Regions from separate parts of the Psychrobacillus sp. FSL H8-0483 genome, predicted to be linked through region 1. Evidence: riboswitches for the same ligand, from Rfam matches in the RefSeq annotation. Region 1 holds a riboswitch; each other region holds the start of a gene.
The links. Region 1 has a riboswitch for lysine ahead of MHB48_RS20080 (transporter substrate-binding domain-containing protein). Riboswitches for the same ligand answer to the same signal wherever they lie in the genome.
Positions count from the first base shown of each region.

Region 2: it holds a riboswitch for lysine, as region 1 does, so the genes downstream of both, MHB48_RS14755 (Na+/H+ antiporter NhaC family protein) here and MHB48_RS20080 (transporter substrate-binding domain-containing protein) in region 1, are expected to answer to the same signal.
Region 3: it holds a riboswitch for lysine, as region 1 does, so the genes downstream of both, MHB48_RS13520 (aspartate kinase) here and MHB48_RS20080 (transporter substrate-binding domain-containing protein) in region 1, are expected to answer to the same signal.
Region 4: it holds a riboswitch for lysine, as region 1 does, so the genes downstream of both, dapA (4-hydroxy-tetrahydrodipicolinate synthase) here and MHB48_RS20080 (transporter substrate-binding domain-containing protein) in region 1, are expected to answer to the same signal.

Region 1 is NZ_CP152052.1:4,076,207-4,082,208, reverse strand. Features, by position in the region: gene MHB48_RS20090 (cation:dicarboxylase symporter family transporter) at 1-909, shown strand, start outside; gene MHB48_RS20085 (SLC45 family MFS transporter) at 971-2,161, opposite strand; lysine riboswitch at 2,420-2,602, shown strand; gene MHB48_RS20080 (transporter substrate-binding domain-containing protein) at 2,732-3,577, shown strand; gene MHB48_RS20075 (amino acid ABC transporter permease) at 3,644-4,399, shown strand; gene MHB48_RS20070 (amino acid ABC transporter ATP-binding protein) at 4,419-5,153, shown strand; gene MHB48_RS20065 (GNAT family N-acetyltransferase) at 5,218-5,934, shown strand; gene MHB48_RS20060 (heme oxygenase) at 5,983-6,002, opposite strand, start outside.
Region 2 is NZ_CP152052.1:3,055,160-3,061,161, reverse strand. Features, by position in the region: gene sufB (Fe-S cluster assembly protein SufB) at 1-194, shown strand, start outside; gene MHB48_RS14775 (DUF72 domain-containing protein) at 319-1,170, shown strand; gene MHB48_RS14770 (sulfite exporter TauE/SafE family protein) at 1,172-1,990, shown strand; gene MHB48_RS14765 (bifunctional UDP-sugar hydrolase/5'-nucleotidase) at 2,065-3,438, shown strand; gene yunB (sporulation protein YunB) at 3,510-4,244, shown strand; lysine riboswitch at 4,293-4,476, shown strand; gene MHB48_RS14755 (Na+/H+ antiporter NhaC family protein) at 4,566-6,002, shown strand, end outside.
Region 3 is NZ_CP152052.1:2,815,366-2,821,367, forward strand. Features, by position in the region: gene sdhA (succinate dehydrogenase flavoprotein subunit) at 1-1,475, opposite strand, end outside; gene MHB48_RS13510 (succinate dehydrogenase cytochrome b558 subunit) at 1,524-2,135, opposite strand; gene MHB48_RS13515 (YslB family protein) at 2,429-2,836, shown strand; gene MHB48_RS13520 (aspartate kinase) at 2,896-4,116, opposite strand; lysine riboswitch at 4,213-4,391, opposite strand; gene uvrC (excinuclease ABC subunit UvrC) at 4,434-6,002, opposite strand, start outside.
Region 4 is NZ_CP152052.1:3,466,374-3,472,375, forward strand. Features, by position in the region: gene MHB48_RS16940 (hypothetical protein) at 1-875, shown strand, start outside; gene MHB48_RS16945 (oligoribonuclease) at 1,197-2,387, opposite strand; lysine riboswitch at 2,626-2,805, shown strand; gene dapA (4-hydroxy-tetrahydrodipicolinate synthase) at 2,927-3,793, shown strand; gene MHB48_RS16955 (LLM class flavin-dependent oxidoreductase) at 4,008-5,069, opposite strand; gene MHB48_RS16960 (ABC transporter ATP-binding protein) at 5,332-6,002, opposite strand, start outside.

The DNA.
Region 1 (6,002 bases):
GAAACGTCTGAAGAAGTTCAAAGCCATGGTTTTGCAGATGTAATTGTAAATGCTGTTCCAAGTAATGTTGTCCAGGCAATGGCAGAAGGAAATATGCTAGCTATTATCTTCTTTTCTGTACTATTTGGGCTAGGTATTGCTGCAATTGGTGAAAAAGGTAAACCAGTACTTGCCTTCTTCCAAGGTACAGCAGATGCGATGTTTTGGGTGACAAACCTTATCATGAAATTTGCTCCATTCGGTGTATTTGCTTTGATTGGCGTTACCGTGTCAAAATTTGGCCTAGAATCGTTAGTACCTCTAGGTAAGTTAATGGCATTAGTCTACCTTGCAATGATATTTTTCATTGTTGTTGTATTAGGTGGAATTGCTAAACTAGTCGGCATCAATATTTTCCATCTTATTAAAGTATTAAAAGATGAATTACTATTAGCATACTCGACTTCAAGTTCAGAAACTGTATTGCCAAAAGTAATGGAGAAGATGGAGAAATTTGGATCGCCAAAAGACATTGTTTCTTTTGTTATCCCGACTGGCTATTCTTTTAATCTGGATGGGTCAACACTCTACCAGGCTATTGCGGCAATTTTTATTGCACAGATGTATGGGATTGATTTAAGTATTATGGAGCAAGTTACTTTAGTTGTGGTATTAATGGTGACTTCTAAGGGAATTGCTGGGGTACCAGGAGTTTCGTTCGTTGTCCTATTAGCTACTTTAGGAACTGTAGGTATTCCAGTTGAAGGTCTTGCATTCATCGCTGGTATTGACAGACTTCTTGATATGGCACGTACCGTAGTAAATGTAGTAGGGAATGCATTGGCTACAGTTGTAATGTCTAAGTGGGAAGGTAGATTTGATAAAGAAAAACAAGAAGCTTACTACGCTTCTTTAGACGAAATAGTATAAAACCAAATAATACATGAAAAACCGGCTACTATCCATTGGGTGGCCGGTTTTATTGTATCATTTATACATTGGGTGGAAGAATGGATACAGAGGAAGTGGAGGTAGTTTTGACCTTCAGCATGCAGACTAATGCAAAAAGCATACTCCCGGCAGTAGCATTAAATAATATTCCAAAGCCAAATAAATCAATTAAAAACCCGAGAGCCGGTGGGGAAATGATGGCCGCTAATGAAGAAACTAAATAATATAGGCCAGTTCGTGTTCCAAAACTGTGTTCACTCCCAAGAGAAATAATATAAGGGTAGGAATTGATATTTATACAAGCCCAAAACATTCCACCAGCTAATAGAATTGCGCGTAACGAAAAGACAGATTCTACCCAATTTAATAGAAAGAAAACGAAGAATAAACCGATGATCCCAATTAATATTACTTTTTTCTTTCCAAACTTTGCACCTAATAGCCCGCTTGGTATGGCGGAAAGCACAAAACTTAATGAAAAAAAAGCTAATGAAAATGCAGAAGCACCTTTGGATAATCCAAGCTCGTTTACTCCATATAAAGTAAATAAAGCTTCCATTCCTTGTATAGCCATAAACCAAAAAAAGATTGCAGCTAACAAGAAAACAGTAGGAGTATTTAATTCTACTTTATAGTTGATTTTTGGTGTGGTCGAGATGGGAAAAGGAATAGCATCTTGGCTTTCCTTAATATTTTTAAAAACAACTACTAAAGCTACTAAGAAAATAATTGAAACCACTAAGAATGGTAACGATTCTTCCATACTGAATAAGAATGAACCAGCACTAAACGCTAATATGCCGCCGCACCCACCCATGAAATTAATAACTCCATTTGCTTTTGTACGTTCTGGTTCAGGGGTAATATCTGGCATTAAGGATATTGTTGGGGAACGGAAAATGGCCATAGATAAATTCATACAAACCATAAAAATGATTAACGTAAGTAAACTAGTATGAAAAGGAATAAGACCATAGAATAAAGCGGTAAAAGGGAGACCAATAAGCAAATAGGGCATGCGTCGACCGAAACGTGTACTCGTTCGATCACTGCGGCTTCCGATATATGGCTGTAAAAAAAGGGCAAAGTAATTATCAATTGTCATCAGAAAACCAATTAATGCAGTACTTGTAATATAATTATCTAGAAAGAATGGAACAAAGCCGTTATACAATGACCATCCTAAACTTATGCTAAAAAAACCAAAACCTAAAAACCAGATTTTTTTCAACGCAGTTCTCCTTCGAATAACAATTTTTAAGAATAAATCACCAGGATTTAATCAGTCGATAATACACTGGCATAACCGAATTCTTTGAAATAACTTAATCCATTAAAAAAAGAAGTGTACTTTTATATATATGGATTTGCTGAGGGATTGAGTCCTTTATCATACTCAGTCAGAGAAGTGTTTAATCTAGATAGATTGACAGAAAGAAATTGTTATTGTAAACTATGAACAATAATTGAATATGACCTCACTTAGTATAGGTGAGGTAGAGGCGCGATATTTAACAGTCTTTAGTGGAGTTTGAGAAGCTATGATGCTAAAGAGAAGGGAATGTCGCCGAAGTTTGTAATATTTCTCCGTATTACTTGCTGGGTCTGTAGTTAAGAACTGCAGGACTGCCGTTATAATCTTCCCGGTTTATAATGGTGTGCTATCTCATTTGGGAAAAGTAGAGGATTTAGGGCAACTATACATATTGCGACCTGAGTTCATCTCAGGTCTTTTTTTGTACAAGTTGTCCTTTTTTAGATTTCATACGCATAGACTGAAAATAAAAGGAGAGTAATAGAAATGAAAAACAAACTATTATTATTATCAATATTTCTTACCGCAATTTTGGTATTAGCAGCATGTGGATCAGACAAAAAAGAAAACAGTGGATCATCATCAGCTACAGATAAGGACAATACATTTACAGTAGGTTTAGAAGCAGGCTATGCACCTTTTAACTGGACACAATTAAACGACTCTAACGGGGGCGTGAAAATTGATGGCAACAAAGAATATGCAGGTGGATATGATGTAGAAATTGCAAAAAGAATTGCAGATGGATTAGGAAAAGAATTAGTAATTGTAAAAACAGAATGGGACGGATTAGTACCATCATTAACTTCCGGAAAGATTGATGCAATTATTGCCGGGATGTCACCGACAGAAGAACGTAAAAAGACAATCGACTTCTCTGAGAACTACTACACATCTAACTTTGTAATGGTAGTAAAAAAAGGTGGACCTTTTGAAGGAGCTACTTCTATCCAAGATTTTAGTGGTGCAAAGGTAACTGGACAATTAAATACTTCTCATTATGGTGTGATTGATCAAATTGAAGGCGTAAAGAAACAACCTGCATCGGATAATTTCCCTGCAATGCGAGTTGCTCTAGAATCAGGTGTGATTGATGGATACGTATCCGAACGCCCAGAAGGAATTAGTGCTTCTTCAGCCAATGATAAGTTTGCAATGGTTGAATTTACAGATGGATTTGTTGCGCCAGAGGAAGAAACAGCGGTTGCAGTAGGACTTAAGAAAAATAGCGATCTAACTGAAAAAATAAATGAAATTTTAGCAAAAATCTCTGAGGAAGATAGACAAGAGATTATGGATGCTGCTATTAAAAATCAACCAGCGGCAGAATAAAGATGAAGTGACACGACACCGGCTGCATCTATTTGCAGTCGGTTTTAATGTTTAAGGAGGAAAAGTATGAGCTTAGAGTGGATTTTATCAATAATAGTTAATAACTGGCCAATGTTCCTTCGTGGAGCAGGTATGACACTTTTAATCTCCATAATTGGTACGATAATAGGAGCTGTTATCGGTTTAATAGCAGGCGTAATACGTACAATACCAGTGCCTGAAAGAAAAGCAAAACGAATTTTTTTGAAAATAGTTAATTTTATTCTTTCCATATATATAGAGTTTTTCCGTGGAACGCCAATGATCGTGCAAGCGATGGTCATTTTTTATGGGTCTGCTTTAGCATTTGGTATAGATATGGATCGAACCGTTGCAGCAATCGTTATCGTATCTATTAATACAGGTGCTTACATGGCGGAAATTGTTCGTGGTGGTGTAATTTCCATTGAAAAAGGGCAATTTGAAGCAGCTCAAGCAATTGGTATGAATCATCTACAAACAATGCTACAAGTTGTATTACCACAAGTTATTCGAAATATTTTACCAGCGACCGGCAATCAATTTATTATTAATATTAAGGATACATCCGTACTGAATGTAATTGGTGTAACGGAGCTATATTTCCAAACAAAAACAATTGCAGGAATAAACTTTACGTATTTTGAACCATTTTTTGTTGCATGTATTTTGTACTTCGTCATGACTTTTTCGGTAACATTAATTTTACGATATTTTGAAAGAAAATTAGAAGGTCCGACTAACTACAGTATGATTGGTCAACCTACACAAATAACACTTCCCCAAAAAAATGAGGGAATTTAATAGCGAAGGAGGTAAACAAATGGAAAAAGTAATCGATATACAACATTTAAGCAAATCCTTTGGTAATCATGAAGTGTTAAAAGACATTGATTTCTCTGTGAATAAAGGAGAAGTTGTTTGCATCATTGGTTCCTCTGGATCTGGTAAATCCACTCTTCTTCGTTGCGTTAATCTTTTAGAAAAACCAAGTGGTGGTCAAATCATTTATAATGGAGAAAATATTCTAGATAACATGCACGATATTCATGCTTATCGAACTAAGCTAGGGATGGTTTTTCAGCAATTTAACCTGTTTAATAATCATAATGTCCTAAGTAATTGTGTCGTGGGACAAGTAAAAGTATTGAAACGTTCCAAAGAAGAAGCGGAAAAAATAGCATTAAAGTATTTAAAAGTAGTTGGAATGGATCAATACGTGAACGCGAGACCAACTCAATTATCTGGTGGTCAGAAACAGCGTGTAGCGATTGCTCGAGCACTCTCGATGGAACCAGATGTCATGTTGTTTGATGAACCAACTTCCGCACTTGATCCAGAAATGGTAGGAGAAGTTCTAAAAGTGATGAAAGAACTAGCAGCATCAGGACTTACAATGTTAATCGTCACACATGAAATGGAGTTTGCGAAAGAGGTTTCAGATCGTGTGGTATTTATGGATAAAGGCGTAATTGCAGAAGAAGGTCCCCCAAACCAAATCTTTAATAATCCGACGCAAGAACGAACGAGAGAATTTTTAAAACGCACGTTAAGATAACGTAAAATATTTTGATGGTCGTATTATCTCACGCATTGGATACAGGAAAAGAGGAGATACTTAGGTGAATCTTTTTAGTCTGATAAAAAAAGACCGAGAGTACTGGCTTGTTGATCAAGTAAAAGGTGTCAAGAAGAACAACGAAGATTACTTAATCGCTTTTACAACTCTTTTAGATGAATGGAATGCAGAAAAGGTAGGGTACTTGTCCTTATTAATGGACGAAGAAAACGAAGACTGGCTCTTAAAACGTGGGTTTAATAAAGTTTCTTCTATTGTAGAGTATACAAGAAATTTAGAGGAGACATTTAACCCTTCTATGGAAATTAAGGTAGATGCACTCTCAGAAAGTCATTTAAGTGATTCAGCCTTCGCAGAATTATATGAATCTTGTAGAAGTGGTTCCGCCAACAAAAATAAACTATTTTCTATTGACCAAATTATGGAGTCCTTCGTAAATGAACTTGGTCCTAAATGGCGTGAGCATTGTTATATATTTTCGAATGGTAAACAAGCTCTAGGTATTAGTATTCCGCATATAGAAGAGGGAACAAGAGATGAAGGAAGACTCTTTTATTTTGGTGTAGTTCCAGAACAGCGAGGAAAGGGTTATGGAACTGTGTTTCATTTACTTTCATTAGAAATAATGAAGCGTTTTGGAGCAAAATCTTATGTGGGAAGTACCGATGAAAATAACCAACATATGATTCGTATTTTTGAAACGAATGGATGTACGTTGCGAGATAAAAAAGGAATTTATCGTATCAATCGAAAACAATAAAAAAGTGGATGGCTCAGAAAACGAGTCATCCACTTTTGTGTATTTAAATTATTTAGCTGGGATCGCTT
Region 2 (6,002 bases), 1.0 Mb from region 1:
AGCACGAAGCGAAAGTTTCGAAAGTATCTGAGGAACAATTATTCTACTTGATGAGTCGTGGACTTAGTGAAGAAGAAGCAACTGAAATGATCGTAATGGGCTTCATCGAGCCATTCACAAAAGAACTTCCAATGGAATATGCGGTAGAAATGAACCGATTAATCAAATTTGAGATGGAAGGCTCTATCGGTTAATACAGATAGACCGTCCAAAAGCAGCAGAGTGAATGTAATTTCATTCTTGCTGCTTTTTTAATTCTTTTGTTTTGTCTGACAAGCTAACGCAGTGATATGATAATATAATTAACGAGGTGATTGCATGATTCAAATTGGTTTAACGGGTTGGGGAGATCATCCTGACTTATATACATCATCTGCTAAGCAAAAACTTCAGGATTATTGTGCTCATTTCCCTGTCGTGGAATTAGATGCTGCCTTTTATGCCATTCAACCTATTAAAAATAGCTTAAAATGGATAAACGAGACTCCTGAAAACTTTCAATTTATTGTGAAGGCGTATCAGGGTATTACAGGTCATTTACGAGGAGAATTTCCGTTTAATTCGCAAGAAGAAATGTTCGAGCTATACCGACAGTCTATTATCCCTTTTCAAAAGGCTGGAAAACTTTCGATGATATTAGTTCAATTTCCTCCATGGTTTCAATGTGAGAAGGAAAACGTCGCTTATATTCGAAAAGTTAGAGAAGAACTAAAGGACTTTGAGGTGGTCATTGAGTTCCGCCATCAATCTTGGTATGCACAAGAGTATAGAAAATCTACCCTTCAATTTTTAAAAGAAAATTCTTTTCACCATAGTGTTTGTGATGAACCACAGGTTGGAGATGGGAGTATTCCATTAGTACCAGTCGCTACCTCAAGTAAAGTACTTGTTCGATTACACGGAAGAAATACATACGGTTGGCTTAACCCAGGTAATAACGAAAAATGGAGAGAAGTTCGATATTTATATGACTATAATAAGGAAGAGTTAACATATATCCAAAACGTTTGTGAGCAATTACAGAAGCAAGCAAAGGAAGTTATCGTATTATTTAATAATAATTCGGGTGGGCATGCTGCAAAGAATGCAAAATCATTTCAGCAAATGCTTGGAATTGAGTTTAATGGATTAGCACCAAAACAATTAGATCTATTCGAAGGAGGATTGTAAAATGGAATGGTTTTTATTAGTAGTAAGTGGACTTTTTTCTGGTATTATTGGAGCTTTAGTGGGTCTTGGCGGAGGCGTTATCTTAGTACCAGTAGTACTATTTTTTGGCACTACTCTCGATTTAATTCCTAATATTACTCCACAAAGTGTGGTAGGATTATCTGTCGTGATGATGATCTTTACTGGACTCTCATCTACCCTTTCTTATATGAAAACGAAAACAGTCGATTTCAAAAGTGGAGGTATTTTCTTTATTGGAAGTATACCTGGAACAATTTTGGGTGCTTGGGTGAATAAAGGATTAGACTTACCTTCCTTTAATTTGTACTTTGGTATTTTACTTGTGGTCTTATCTATGCTATTGCTTGTTCGTAATTATTTGAAGCCAGTCCATTGGTTTGTCGAGAATGGCAAGAAAAGAACATTCAAAGATGAGAATAGTACATATGTATATGGGTATCCTATTTGGTTTGCACTTATATTAACGTTTGCAGTTGGTTTTGCATCCGGGTTATTTGGTATTGGTGGAGGTTCGATTATCGTACCAGCAATGATTTTATTATTCCTATTTCCACCACACGTAGCAATTGGGACGTCAATGTTCATGGTGTTCCTTTCGTCGATCGTCAATTCAATAACGCATATTTCGTTAGGAAATGTACCTTGGTTATACACAATTCCAGTTATTCCAGCTGCTTATATTGGAGCAAAAATTGGAGCAAGATTAAACAAAAAGTTAAACTCAGAAACACTTGTTTTGGCACTTCGTATCGTACTGCTATTACTTGGTATTCGCTCTATTATCGATGGATTATTATAACTTTATTCCGTAATACGTCCCAACGTCTACTGTAGGCTTTTGTGAATATATTTAAATAAAGAGGTGGGTGGAGAATGAGAGAGACAATACATATTTATCATACGAATGATTTGCATAGTCATTTAGAAAACTGGCCTACTATTCATCAGTTTCTCTCAGAACGCCGAAAAAATCACGGACCAACTGATTCCTATCTTACGCTAGATATCGGGGACCATATAGATAGATCGAATATTTATACTGAAGGCACTCTTGGAAAAGGGAATGTCCAACTACTAAATGATGCGGAATACGATTACATAACGATTGGTAACAATGAAGGTATAACGCTGAGTCATGAGGAGCTGGACACTTTATATGCCGAGGCTAAATTTGAAGTCATCGTGTCTAATTTTACTGACTTAAAAGGAAATATTCCCTCTTGGGTACTTCCGTATAAAATTCATACCACCCCCTCAGGAATTAAAATTGGTCTTGTCGCTGCAACTGCTGATTTTGGGGAGTATTATGAAAAATTAGGTTGGTCAATCCAAAATCCAATGGATCGCTTGAAGGAAGTTTGTAAGGAAATCGGAACTAGCGTAGATATTCTAATTTGTATGTCCCATTTAGGCATTTCTCTGGATGAAACAATGTCCGTAGAAATACCTGAAATAGATCTTATTTTAGGTTCTCATACTCATCATATATTTGAGGAAGGGAAAGTAATAGGGAATACATTACAAGCTGCTACGGGCAAATTTGGTATGTACGTGGGGCATGTGACGATAGAATATGACCTAGAAAGTAAAAAAATTGTATCTAGGCAAGCGACCTTGTATCCTACGGATAATTTACCGGTTCCTAAAGAGGCAGAACTTCAGTTAGAAAAATGGGAGCAAATAGGGAATCAGAATCTTTCCTCTATTGTATTCGAAAATCGCTCTCTATTAGCAAAGGAATGGTTTAGTGGTTCTGACTTATCTAGTTTTTTTGGAAAGGCGTTAATTGCTTTTACTAATGCTGACTGTGCTATGTTTCCCGCAGGTATCTTTTTAACGGATTTACCTAAAGGTCCTATTTCGGCTAGTGATTTACATGGTTGTCTACCACATCCTATTAATCCGTGTGTGATTACATTGACCGGATCAGAGTTACTAGAAATAATAGAGACCTCTAAAAATGATAAATGGCCGAGTCTAGAAGTGAAAGGGCTTGGTTTCCGTGGGAAATATTTAGGTTCCATGCTGTATGAACAACTTGTAGAAAATGAATTCGGTGACCTTTTTATTAAGGATGAATTGTTGAATCTCGATAACATATATACGCTAGCTACGCTGGATATGTTTACATTTGGCTATTTCTTTCCTACGTTAAAGTTTGCGAATAAGCAATATTTTATGCCAGAGATGATTCGTGATGTTGTAAAATGGTATGGAAAAATAGAAGAACGTATATATTTGTCATGAAAATCTCTCCGTTTACATATTGTAACTAGGGGGATTTTTTGTTGTTCTATCGAAAAAAGAAGCGTTTCTCCATATTAACAACTCAGCGAAAATTAGCGATTTTTCTTGCATGCTTCATCCTATCGGTTGCGGGAGTTTTTTATTATGTGAATGTACAACTAACTCCAACATATCTTCGCTATGCGGAAGTCCAAACGAATAAAATAGCGTCCATGGTTATTAGTAAAGCCATTAATTCGAGAACGGCTAACGTATTAGACGTAAACGATATTATTGAAGAAGTGCCATCCGATAGTGCAAATATGGTCACAACGAAATTTAATACAGAGATCATTAATCGTGTTCTATCCGATACAAATAGTTTAGTACAATCGCATTTAGAGCAAGCCGAGCAAGGAAATTTATCGAGTTTGCCTTATTTAGATGACATCGAATATGACAAGCAAACGATGGAGGATCAAGGGGGAGTTGTATTTTTCGTGCCGATGGGGCAGGCGACGAATATTCCACTCATTGGTAACTTAGGTCCTAAAATTCCGATAAGGTTTCATGTAATCGGAAATGTCCAATCAAATGTAGTGCCAACCATTCAGGAATTTGGTATTAATAATGCGTATGTAGAGGTCAGTATCCATATAAAAGTAAATGTCCAAATTATCGTTCCATTGGCAAGCAAAATGAGTGTCGTAGAGCAAAATATTCCGGTTGCAATGGGATTAGTGCAAGGGCAAGTACCGTATATTTATACGAAAGGTGAAGGGAATTCTCCATCTGTAGAAGTACCCTTACCGTTGCCAGAAAAATAAAAAATATTAAGATGCATAGAAATTACTGATACTATAATGTAAATGAATAAAATAGGTAGAGGCTGCAGAGCTTAAAAGTACTATACGGTAGGGTGACACCGAGGATCGTATACGAAAGGAAGTTTTGCCGAAATTAGATATGGTTGGTCAAACGATATTTAGTTGGGGTTATTTTGAATAAAAATAACACTGTCATTTATATGATTCATATAAATGGGGAGCTACAAAAATATGGATAAAAGTTTTAATACTTAAATTCAATAGTAGAAGCCAACCTATAATAATTAGGGTGGCTTTTTTTATTTTGAGGAGGAGCAGGTTTTGGAGAATACAATTTTTTCTTTAGTACCACCATTATTAGCAATTATTATGGTTTTAGTCACAAAAAGGGTTTTATTATCATTAGGAGTTGGGATTGTTTCCGCTGCGTTTCTTGTAGAGAGTTTTGCTCCTGTAGATTCGTTCATACTCTTATGGGAATCTTTTAAAACTTCTTTTTGGGATGAAGGGTTAAATACGCATAATATTTATATATTACTCTTTATATTGTTATTAGGCGTTGTGACAGCATTTGTTAGTTTGTCTGGTGGGAGTGAGGCATTTGCTGCGTGGGCGGTAAAAAGAATTCAGACAAGACGTGGTTCAAAGCTACTTACTGTATTTTTAGGAATCATCATATTTGTAGATGATTATTTTAATGCACTAGCAGTTGGACAAATTGCAAGACCTATTACTGATTCACATAAAGTATCACGTGCAAAGCTGGCTTATTTTATCGATTCTACTTCTGCACCAGTTTGCGTGGTATCACCAGTTTCCAGCTGGGGCGCTTTTTTAATTTCACAGCTAGGGGTTATTTTTACGACACACGCAATAACTGAGTATACACCCTTACAGGCATTTATGTTAATGGCGCCAATGAATTTTTATGTAATTGCAACTCTATCCATGGTATTTTTTATTGCATGGACAGACTTTGATATATTAGAGATGAAAAAACATGAAAAAAGAGCGATAGAAACAGGTCAACTATTCGACTTGGAGAAAACAAATCCAGGGGATCTTCAAGGGGATTTCCCGGAAAATAAATATGGTAAAGTAATTGACCTAGTACTGCCTATCATTTCATTAGTTGTTGTAACACTATTAGCCATGTTTTGGACAGGCTACAACCTGTCTGGAAGAGAATTTAATCTACTGGTGATTTTTGAAAATATGAATGTTCCATTTTCTCTACTTATCGGAGGATTAACAGCAAGTACTTTAGCTGTATTATTGTATTTACGTCAATTTAAAACAAATCCGGGTGCTAACATTAGCAATGTATGGAAAGCTCTAGTCACAGGTGTTAACTCTATGCTACCAGCAATCTTTATACTCGTATTTGCGTGGGCATTGTCATTTTTAATCAATGAATTAGAAACAGGTGCGTTTTTAGCTACGTTGGTAACGGAAAACAATATCCCAGTTGGGGTCATTCCTTTCCTATTATTTGTCTTAACAGCGTTTATGGCATTTGCAACAGGTTCGTCATGGGGGTCTTTCGGGATTTTATTACCAATTGGAGCAAGTATTATAATGGCCATAGAACCCGAATTATTATTGCCAGTTCTTGCAGCTGTATTGGCTGGAGCAGTTTTTGGAGACCATTGCTCTCCTATTTCAGATACTACGATTATGTCAGCAACTGGAGCAGGGGTAAATGTCATTGACCACGTTATAACACAATTACCATACGCCATTATTTGCGCCGTAATT
Region 3 (6,002 bases), 1.3 Mb from region 1:
TTCATATTGATATGTTCATATCGTTCAAGTAATTCTTGAATTTTTTTATCTGTAGCTTCCAGTTTGTCATTGTAACGAACAACCGTTACATTGTCTGTCATCCACTCACCTAGTTCTTTATGAAGTAAGTATGCATTTTCAGTACCTGACAGCGCCATTGTTTTATCCCATTTCTCTTGCTCAAGTTTAACTTCCGCTTCAAAAATAGTAGCGTCCATATCTTCAGCATGAGTATCAAGGTGTTTCATATATTTTACTGCATTAGGACCAGCAACACTTCCTCCAAATACAGCAGATAGTAGTGAGTTTGCTCCTAAACGGTTTGCACCATGTTGTGAATAATCACATTCTCCTGCAGCAAATAAACCAGGAATATTCGTCATTTGATCTTCATCTACCCAAAGTCCGCCCATAGAATAGTGAACTGCTGGGAAGATCTTCATTGGTACTTTACGAGGGTCATCACCTGTGAATTTCTCATAAATTTCGATAATGCCACCTAGTTTTACGTCTAGTTCATGAGGATCTTTGTGTGAAAGATCTAGATACACCATGTTTTCTCCGTTAATACCAAGTTTTTGGTTAACACATACGTCAAAGATTTCACGTGTTGCGATATCACGTGGAACCAAGTTACCATACGCAGGATATTTTTCTTCTAAGAAGTACCAAGGCTTGCCGTCTTTGTAAGTCCAAATACGTCCACCTTCACCACGTGCAGATTCTGACATTAATCGTAATTTGTCATCACCAGGAATTGCAGTTGGGTGAATTTGAATAAATTCTCCATTTGCATAATATGCACCTTGTTGATAAACGATAGAAGCTGCTGAACCAGTGTTAATAATGGAATTCGTCGTTTTCCCAAAGATAATACCAGGTCCACCAGTAGCCATAATTACTGCATCCCCACGGAAAGCACGAATTTCCATTGTTTGAAGATTTTGCGCTTTAATACCGCGACAAACACCTTCACTATCTTTTATTATACCAAGGAATTCCCATCCTTCGAATTTCGTAACAAGACCATCTACTTCAAAACGACGCACTTGCTCATCCAAAGCATATAGAAGTTGTTGACCAGTTGTTGCACCAGAAAATGCTGTACGGTGCATCAAAGTACCACCAAAACGACGGAAATCTAATAATCCTTCCGGTGTACGGTTGAACATAACACCCATACGGTCAAACAAGCTAATAATTCCAGGAGCAGCATCAGTCATTGCTTTTACTGGTTTCTGGTTTGCTAAGAAGTCTCCACCATAGACAGTGTCATCTAAGTGTACAGCTGGTGAATCTCCTTCACCTTTTGTATTTACAGCCCCGTTAATACCGCCTTGCGCACAAACAGAGTGTGAGCGTTTTACAGGAACTAATGAAAATAGATCTACGTGTGTGCCATCTTCGGCTGCTTTCATTGTTGCCATTAATCCAGCTAGACCACCGCCGACAACAATAAGTTTACTTTTTGCCATGCTATTCTCACTCCTTATTTAATAGTAGTTGAATGTGTAGAGGGTTCCTTATACGAATGCTAAAAGAGCTTGTACACCAACTACAGATAATGCTAAGAAGATTACCATTGTTACATATGTAGCAATTTGTTGTGATTTTGGTGATTGAGTAATACCCCATTTAACTAAGAATGACCAAATACCGTTAGCTAAATGGAATGAAGCTGAAACTACCCCTACAATATAGAAGCCTAACATCCATGGATTTGATAATATCTCTGCCATCATATTAAAATTAACTTCTTTTGCTCCAATAGCAGCTTGGAATCTTGTTTCAAATACATGCCAAGCGATGAATACAACAAGAAAAATCCCAGTAAAACGTTGTAAAATAAACAAATAGTTTCGAAGTGTTCCAAAGTTTTTCGGATTATTTTTTGCAGTAAATGCAATGTAAATCCCGTAAAACGCATGGAACATTAATGGTAAGTAAATTACGAAAATCTCCAGCATTAATTTGAATGGAAGACTCTCCATAAAATGTGTTGCACCATTAAATGCCTCTGGTCCTCTTGTAGCAAAATGGTTTATTACTAAATGTTGCGCCACAAACAATCCAACAGGAATTATTCCTAATAAAGAATGTAATCGGCGCATGTAAAATTCGCGATCTTTCGACAAAACAGGTACCTCCCTCATATTTACATTCGACAAAGATGAATTACTATCGTAATAGAACAATAGGCATCATCACTTGTTCACATATTCATGTTACGAATTTATGACATATCCATTGTACTCTCATCATTTTGGAGCGTCAAGGCAGGATTAATTATTTCAGCAATCTTTCTACTTTCATTCCCCTATAATGATTGAATTATTTTTTCACAAACTATTCGGTTACCAAGACAAATTTATTTATGATAAAATAAACAAGATAGATTAATATTTTTTTTGGAAAGATGGGTTGCTACTTGAATGAAAAAGAACATTCACATGTAACTTCCTTTGGATATGAATTAATAAGAGACCACGTGCTTGCTTCTATTCTCGGAAAACATGAAAAAGACATATTATATTGGGCTGGAAAAGATCTTGCTCGCAAATTTCCACTCTATTCGATGGAAGAAGCCATCTCTTTCTTCCAAGAAGCAGGATGGGGTACACTAGAACTCGATAAAACAACAAAGGATTCTGCTTACTATACATTACATACGTATAATTTACCCCAAAGCGGGATAAGTCGCAGCCACCGACTAGAAGCTGGCTTCTTAGCAGAGCAACAACAAAAAATATCTGGTTACTTAACTGAATGCTATGATGAACAATTAAAAAAGAATGGAATCGTTACTTTTCATATTAAATGGGATTTAAAAAGTTAATAATCCAACGAAAAGCAATGTACATGTCATAGACTATGTACATTGCTTTTTTTCGCTTCTTACTGGCTAAGTCCTAATTTAAATTCATCGTGTAAAGCATTAGCTGCAAGAATCATATTTTGTTGGGGTACCACGACGGAAACTTTTATTTCAGAAGTACTCACCATTTTCACCGGAATATTTTCTTTACGCAAACGATCGAACATTTGTGCAGCGACACCAGGATTAGAAACCATACCAGACCCAACGATTGAAACCTTTGCTAGACCCACCTCAAAATCAGCAAATGTAAAACCAAGCACTTCTTTATGAGTTTCTAAAACTGTAATTGCTTCTGATAAGGATTCTTTTTTGATAGAAAATGAAACAGTTGGTTTTACACCATCTACAATGGATTGAACAATAATATCTACATCTATATGATTATTAGCAAGTGTAGTAAAGATAGAAGCTAACGAACCGTTAAAAGGCACTTCGTACTCTATCGTTAATCGAACAATATCCGATTCAAATGCTACTCCACGAACTACTAAATTTTTTTCCACGTCTACTTCCTCCTTTAAAATAGTACCCTCATTTTCTACATAGCTGGAACGAACTCTTAATGGAATTTTATAGTTTTTTGCAAATTCCACTGCTCTTGGATGCAATACACCTGCACCTAAATTAGCAAGCTCAAGCATTTCGTCATATTCCAACTGCTCTAATTTCCTTGCATTTGGGACGAATCGTGGGTCCGAAGTGAATACCCCTTCTACATCTGTATAAATGTCACAAATATCCGCCTCTATTGATACAGCAATTGCTACTGCAGTTGTATCTGATCCACCTCTACCAAGCGTCGTAATTTCTCCATCGCTTGAAACCCCTTGAAATCCCGCAACAATGACTACTTTACCTTCCTCTAACAAGTTCAGAATTTTAGAGCCATCCAAATTTTCTACTCGAGCATTTCTATATACATTGTCTGTTTGTAAGCCTGCTTGCCAACCTGTTAAAGAAATGGCATCAATGTCTAAAGCATTTAATTGGATTGCAAGTAAAGACATCGTTACCTGTTCTCCAGTGGTTAACAGCATATCCATTTCTCTTTTAGTGGGACTTTCCGTTATTTCATGTGCTAGTTTCACTAACTCATCTGTCGTTTTCCCCATTGCTGAAACGACAACCACAATATCATGACCTTTTTCTTTTTCTTTGCGTATTCGATTAGCTACATGTGCAATTTTTTCTGTAGTCCCAACAGAGGTACCACCAAACTTCATAACAATTTTACTCATGAACATTATCTCCCTTTTTTATCTGCAAGGATTAAAAAATGCTTTTCACATATTGTGAAAAGCATTGTCTCATACACGGTCAAAAAGTAATTGTCCATGTGAGATAGCCCTCCAGAATATCAAATTCTGACAATCCTACATCTCTTAAATGCAGGACCAACATAGAAAAGGAAAAGCTTTTCTATATTTCGGCGAATAACCCTTTTCTCAACAATCCTAGGAACTTTTCATCCTCCTGATGAGTACTCTTGTTAATTCGCACCTCTATCTTCACTTTTGAATAGTGAATATTAAATTGTTTCAACCATAACACAACATTATTCTGAAGACAACGAATTTTTATTAAAATGATTTATCATAACGTCTGCGAGCTTACTGGAAAGTCCAGCATCTATATACTCTTCTTTACTAGCAGCTTCCATCTTCTTTAAAGATCCAAAATGCTTTAGTAATAGTTTTTTTCGTTTTGGTCCGATTCCTTCTATCCCGTCTAACGAAGAAGCTATTGTATGCTTTCCACGTTGTTGACGATGGAATGTAATAGCAAATCGGTGCACTTCATCCTGAATACGTTGGAGTAAATAAAATGCTTCGCTCGTACGCTTCATCGGAATCATGTCAATTGGGTCTCCATACAAAAGCTGAGAGGTTTGGTGCTTCCCATCTTTCGCAAGGCCAGCAATCGGAACATCTAGGCCCAATTCATCTTCGATGATTTCACGAGCAGCCTCTATTTGTCCTTTCCCTCCATCAATAATGATTAAATCTGGTAAAGGTAATTGATCTTTTAGAACTCTTGTATATCTTCTACGAACAACTTCTCTCATAGCACCATAATCATCATGCTTCGCGGCAGTCTTCGTTTTATATTTACGATAATCTTTTTTGTACGCTTTTCCATCTACAAAAACAACCATAGCAGAAACAGCGTCCGTACCATGGATATGCGAATTATCAAAGGCTTCTATTCGATTTGGAGTTGAAATCCCCATTATATCTCCTAATTCCTCTACCGCACCTATCGTTCGTTCCTCACGTCTTTCAATCAAATGAAACTTTTCGCTTAATGCTAATACTGCATTTTTTTCTGCCAAATCAACTAAATCTTTTTTTGTACCTTTTTGCGGAATAATCACTTTCATTTGTAATAGCTCCGAAGCTAAATGCAAGTCTGTATTAATCGGAACAAATATTTCTTTTGGTTTAATATGTTCTGGCTTGGCATAAAATTGACCTAAAAATGTCAGGAACTCCTCTTCTGGATCACGATAAATCGGGAATAGTGAAACATCTCTTTCGATTAATTTACCTTGACGAATAAAAAATACTTGAACACACATCCATCCTTTATCAACCGTATATCCAAAGATGTCTCGATTTGTGAAGTCATTCATCGTCATTTTTTGCTTTTCCATTACCATTTCAATATGTGCAATCTGATCTCTATACTCTTTTGCACGTTCAAATTCTAATTGTTCTGCTGCAGACTGCATCTTTTCCGTTAAGTCCTTTTTTACATTCGCATGCCCACCGTTTAAAAAACTAGAGATTTCTTGAATCATTTCTTTATAAACAGAATCTTCAATTTCTTTCACGCAAGGAGCTAAACATTGTCCCATATGATAATATAAACAAACTTGGTTAGGCAATTTTTGACATTTTCGCAAAGGATATAAACGATCAAGGAGCTTTTTCGTTTCATTTGCAGCATGTACATTTGGATAAGGACCAAAATATTTGCCCTTATCCTTCTTTACTTGCCTCGTGATGATTAGCTTTGGATTTTTCTCAGCCGTGATTTTAATATATGGATACGTCTTGTCATCTTTTAACATAATATTATATTTCGGATCATGTTTTTTAATAAGATGAAGCTCGAGAATTAA
Region 4 (6,002 bases), 610 kb from region 1:
GTATAGTTGGTTCAGGTATCGAACTTCGAGATGTGCTGTATCGTGGAAAAAAAGTATTATCCCGTGCTCATGTACCAATCCTTAATGTTCGCTACGATAATGATGTTTGCGGCCCTTACCGTGATTGGCAGTGGAAGGAAGGTAGGTTTGAAGCTATTGGAACAGATATTGCGCCCGGATTCCGTATGTGCTCCACTCCTGCACGAACCATACTTGATACTGGCTCTGATACTGGTAACTTTTTCGGTGTAGCTATCTATGTGGATGGGGAAGAAATAGTATTAGTTAGTGAATTGGAAGCCGGCTGGTATCGATATATTAGTGAATGGCGTCTCCACAAAAATGGTACGATTCGCCCACGATTTGGATTTAGTGCAATAGCCAATTCGTGTACATGCAACCCTCATACTCACCACGTATATTGGAGATTTGATTTTGATATTCGGACTGCGGGTAACAACTTTGTACAAGAGATTAACGAACGGCCAAGTACTGGAACTTCGATTTTCCGAACTATGAATTACGAAATTAGAAGGTCCCGTGATTCTTTTCATAATAGACAATGGCTAATTTCTAACAAATCAACGGGTGAAGGATATACTTTGATCCCAGGTAAGAACGATGGTTCAGCAGATAGTTTTGGAGTTGGGGATGTATGGCTTCTTCGCTACCGTAGTACTGAGTTAGATGATGGACAGGGTTTCACAACAGATTTAAATAAAGCAAGAGCTAATTTAGACAAATTCATTAATAAGGAGAATATTAACGGACAGGATATAGTGGTTTGGTATGCAGCACATTTCAGACATGATGAAACAAGTGGAGAGGACGTTGCGCACATTCTTGGTCCAGAATTAAAACCTCGAAACTGGTAGTGATCGATAAATATCTGATAGTATTTAGCTAATTTAAAACTGGAAAAAGTAGGGCAGTTCAGCAATGACTGCCTTCTTTCAGAGGATGCTCTTGCTCCTTTACTCCTATACAATGGATAAGCTATTGTGCAGGAGTTAGGTGCGGATTTGTGTTTAAATAAAGCAAAAAAAAGTGCAGTCCAGTACCCATAAATTGAAGCAGGTGTAGAAATAATACATTGGTAAAGGGACCATCTCTCAGTCACTATATGACTTTAGGGACAGCCCCTTACTCCAACCATGCTATTGTTTCACAGAGTGTGTAAGTAACATAGATCAACACTAGTCATGCTGACTATCTTTTTTCACCTCATTCATTAAATACTCTACAAACAAATCATCCCTCACCAACCATGCTTCATAAGTTCTTTTAATAAATCGTTCGCCTTCATCAAAACTTGGAAAGGTTTGTTCCATTTCGGTTTTATTTTTTTCAATCATCCAGTCCTGATTGTTCTTTTGATAAAGAAGAAAAACGTTTTCACTTTTATTTTTATACAGAGAACCGAATGAAGAATGTTTTAAATTATATCGATTCCTTTTCGCATCTTCCTGTATTGGCTCCAAATGGAATGTTTCCACTATAAACTGCTGGTAAGCGTCTTTTGTTAAAGAACAACCTGATGCTTTCTGATGTCCCCCACCACCGAAATGTCCTGCAATTTCAGAAACATCGATATGATCATGAATGGTACGAAATGAGATTCTTTTTCCACCCATTATTAATATTGCGATGTAGTCCAGATGTGGATATTCTTTCCCTAGCTCATTTCCTAGCTCTGAATGATACGATTCTGCATGCACGATTCCAACGATATGGTCCCCTACTTCTGCTTGTACAATCTCTCTTTTTTTCCGACGAATATATCGTTCAATCTTGTCTTCTTCCATGTTCAGTATTTTCTTTTCGAATTCATCAAAATCAAAATGTTCACTTGAACGAAGTCTTTCCATCATCTTTTCTTCAAATTCTTCCATCGATACTAAAAAGAAGAGTGCGTTAAGTGAATGAGCTTGGTGGTTCTCGTTCTTCTCCCATTCCCATGTATCATACTGCCTAACTAACTCTACAAATTCTGTTATAGCATCTAATGGTTCCAACAGTTCATGTGTAACCAAATATTCATATAATAATGAGGTAGCAGACGTTAATTTACCTTCATTATCTTCCACTAAAACATATCCCCACTCATAATCATTCAAATGTAAAGCAGTTTTGTGGTGATCAAGTAGTTGGATTTTCCCTTTTGCATGATAAAAATCGTTGAGCCTTTTTTCATTTTCTTCATTCGGAGACAAATCAGTAATAAATAAAAACGTATCTGGAGGATCATGTTCCAAAAAGAATTCAATCTCTCGATTAAGAGACGATACCGAATTATATCGCACCTTCACTTGCTTACCGAAAGCAAGTTTTGCTAAAATGCCACATCCTACCCCATCTAAATCATTATGAGACAATAATTTATACATCATCTTCACCTCAAAAGTAGTATGGCTTTTATATGTCAAACTTATTGATAGTAACTGTTGCTTTATACTTAATCAATGGACAAAGTTAAGAGTAGCAAGCAAATCAATTGATTAAAAATCTAAATTTTAATCCTAAAATAAATTAATTTTAGATATTAACAGGTCAACTATTGCAATTCCATAAGAAAACAGGTACTATTTCTATAATTAAATAATCACTTATTTCAAGAACTTTTGAAGTAAGGATAGAGGCGCAAAGACCATCAGTACACAAATGGAGGATAATGAGATCCTAGGACAATTGTCGAAAGGGGAATTTGCCGAAGCGGAAAGAATCTCATTTTTCTTGAAGCTGGTTCTGTTGTTGAATAAACACTTAATTGTCATATAGGAAACTGTATGGAGGGCTATCTTACGCAAAGAAATAATTTATTGTTTCTAATGCAACAACGAGCCCTCGTTGTTGCTTTTTTGCGTTAATTTACTAACTGCCCTTCTCCCTCTGTTTTTAATAAAAAAATATAGGATGTGGAGAAGTAATGAATTTCGGACAAATTTTAACTGCTATGGTGACTCCTTTTGATGAACATGAGGAGATTGATTTCCAAGCTACAAGAAACTTAATCAATTATTTAATCGCTAATGGAACAGAAGGTTTAGTGGTTTCTGGTACAACAGGAGAGTCTCCAACGCTAACAGAAGAAGAAAAGGTCGAGTTATTCAAATTTACAGTGGAAGTAGTAAATGGAAGAATTCCGGTAATTGCTGGTACTGGATCGTACAACACAAAAGAATCAATGAAATTAACAAAACTTGCGGAAGATGCAGGTGTCGATGGCATTATGCTCGTTGCCCCATACTATAGCAAACCATCACAAGAAGGATTATATCAACACTTTAGGACAATTGCGGAGGTCACATCTTTACCGATTATGCTATATAATATTCCCGGACGCAGTGTTGTCAACATGTCAGTTGAAACAGTCATTCGTCTTTCCAAAATACCAAATATTGTATCCATTAAAGAAGCAAGCGGTAATTTAGATATAATGGCCGAAATTATTGATCATACACCGGAAGATTTTTCATTGTACAGCGGGGATGATGGTTTAACGATTCCAGTGTTATCAATAGGCGGAACAGGTGTCATCTCAGTAGCGTCCCATGTCATAGGGAATGAAATGCAAGCGATGATTAAAAATTTCAAAATTGGTAATATCCAAGAGGCAGCTAAGGAACATCGTAGACTACTACCAATAATGAAAGCACTATTTGCTGCTCCAAATCCAACGCCTGTAAAAGCAGCTTTAAATTTAAAAGGCGTCCCTGTCGGTGGTGTCCGCTTACCTATGGTTCCTTTAAACGATGAACAACTTAGCGCACTGCAGCAAGTACTAAATGTATAAGAGTAAAATTTAACAGTGCCTATACAAAAGATATGTTTTTACAAGAAGAGCGAATTCCAGATTGAATGGGAATTCGCTCTTCCATATTTATTCGAACTCCAACCAAGCAACTACCTCGCAATGAGCCTGGTGCTGAGTTATTAATTCTTATTCAAGAAAAAATACGTTATCCCGCCCTTATAGGAGTGGGAAACCTATACTGAAACACGTAAAACTATAACGTATTTTCCGTTTCAGCTTCCCATCGGTTAATTTCATCTCTTACGATCGGCGCAACTTCTGTTCCTAATAGCTCTATAGCTTTTAACACATCTTCATGTGGCATTGAACCGACTGGTACGTGGAGCATAAAACGTGTAATGCCAACATTTTTACGAAGGAAAATGATTTTTTCCGCTACTGTAGATACGTCACCTACGTACAAAGCACCTTCTAAACTACTCGCTTCATCAAAAGTTTTACGCGTATATGGTCCCCAACCGCGTTCTTTTGCTAAAACATTCATTACCTGCGCAGTAGGTGGGAAAAATTTCTCTTTTGCACTCACTGTTGTCTCGCCTACAAAGCCATGAGAATGAGAAGCTACCTTTAGCTTCGTAACGTCATGGCCAGCCTGTTTTGCTGCTCGTTTATATAGGTCAACGATGGGAGCAAACTGTAATGGGCTTCCACCAATAATCGCTAGAACAAGAGGTAGCCCGAGAACGCCTGCACGAACGGCAGATTGTGGTGTTCCACCGCTTGCAATCCAGACAGGGATCGGCTCCTGAACAGGACGAGGATAGATTCCTAAATTATTAATAGATGGGCGATGTTTTCCACTCCATGACACTTTTTCTGATTCTCTAATTTTCAATAATAAATCCAATTTCTCATCGAATAACTCATTATAATCTTGTAAGTCATAACCAAATAGAGGGAATGATTCAATAAACGAACCTCTACCTGCCATGATTTCTGCACGTCCATTTGAAATGGCATCAACTGTTGAAAACTCTTGGTATAAACGTACTGGATCGTCGGATGATAATACAGAAACGGCACTAGTCAACTTAATTTGTTTCGTTTGTGATGCAGCTGCAGCAAGCAATACTGCTGGCGCAGAACATGCAAAATCTTCGCGATGATGTTCTCCTACACCAAAGACATCCAATCCTACCTTATCCGCTAACACAATCTCCTCCACAACTTCACGTATACGTTCCGCGTGGCTTATCACTTTACCAGTTTGAACATCTGGCGTTGTTTCTACAAACGTCGTTATACCAATTTCCATCATAATTGCCTCCTCATTTACATAAGCTCTGGATTTATCTAAACATAGTTAAATCATACATTTTTAATAAATGATTCTCAATATCCGTGATTTTATTGCTACAAGGATAATCGAAAAATAAAAAGCCTCTTTCCGAAGAAAGAGGCTTTTTAAAATAAACTTAGCTATTATCTCTGGTAAACAATCATGTTGTTACCTGCCGAAAACCCGCTCGCTTAAGAAAGTCCTACCATACGTGTGTAATGAGCGCATGGTTCTGTTTTTATATTACCTTGATCGTTTCTTCTCCGATTTCAGCTTCTCTTCCAAACAGTCTTGCATAGACACCACTGCTACTTTCAAGCAAATCCTTATGTTCTCCTTCTTCGACTATAGCTCCATTTTCAAGGACAATGATCTTATCTGCTGATAGAACAGTGGAGAGACGGTGAGAAATAATTAAGATTGTTTGTTTTTTTGCTGTTTTTAAAACAACCTCATTAATCTTTGTTTCTGTAATCGGATCGAGAGCTGAACTTGCTTCATCGAGGATGAGGATTGGAGCATCTTTTAAGATGGCCCTTGCCAACGATAATCGCTGCTTCTGTCCTCCTGAAAGAAGCCCACCTCTTTCTCCTACCCTTGTATTCAGTCCTTCTGGAAGAGATTTAATCAAATCATCCAAACCACTATCATGCAAAGCCTTAAGTAATTCATCATCCGTAGCATTCTGCTTTCCAATTCTCAAATTATCAGCTAATGAACCACTACGCATTTGGACATCCTGGGTCACAATCGCAATTTGTGATCGGAGCCAAGCTGTATCCCATTCGGTAATGTCCCTGTTATCCAATTCAATCAGGCCCTTTTGGTTATCATATAATCTAAAAAGTAGGTCCACAATCGTTGATTTTCCCGAACCACTTGGTCCGACCAAGGCCACTTTTTCACCCG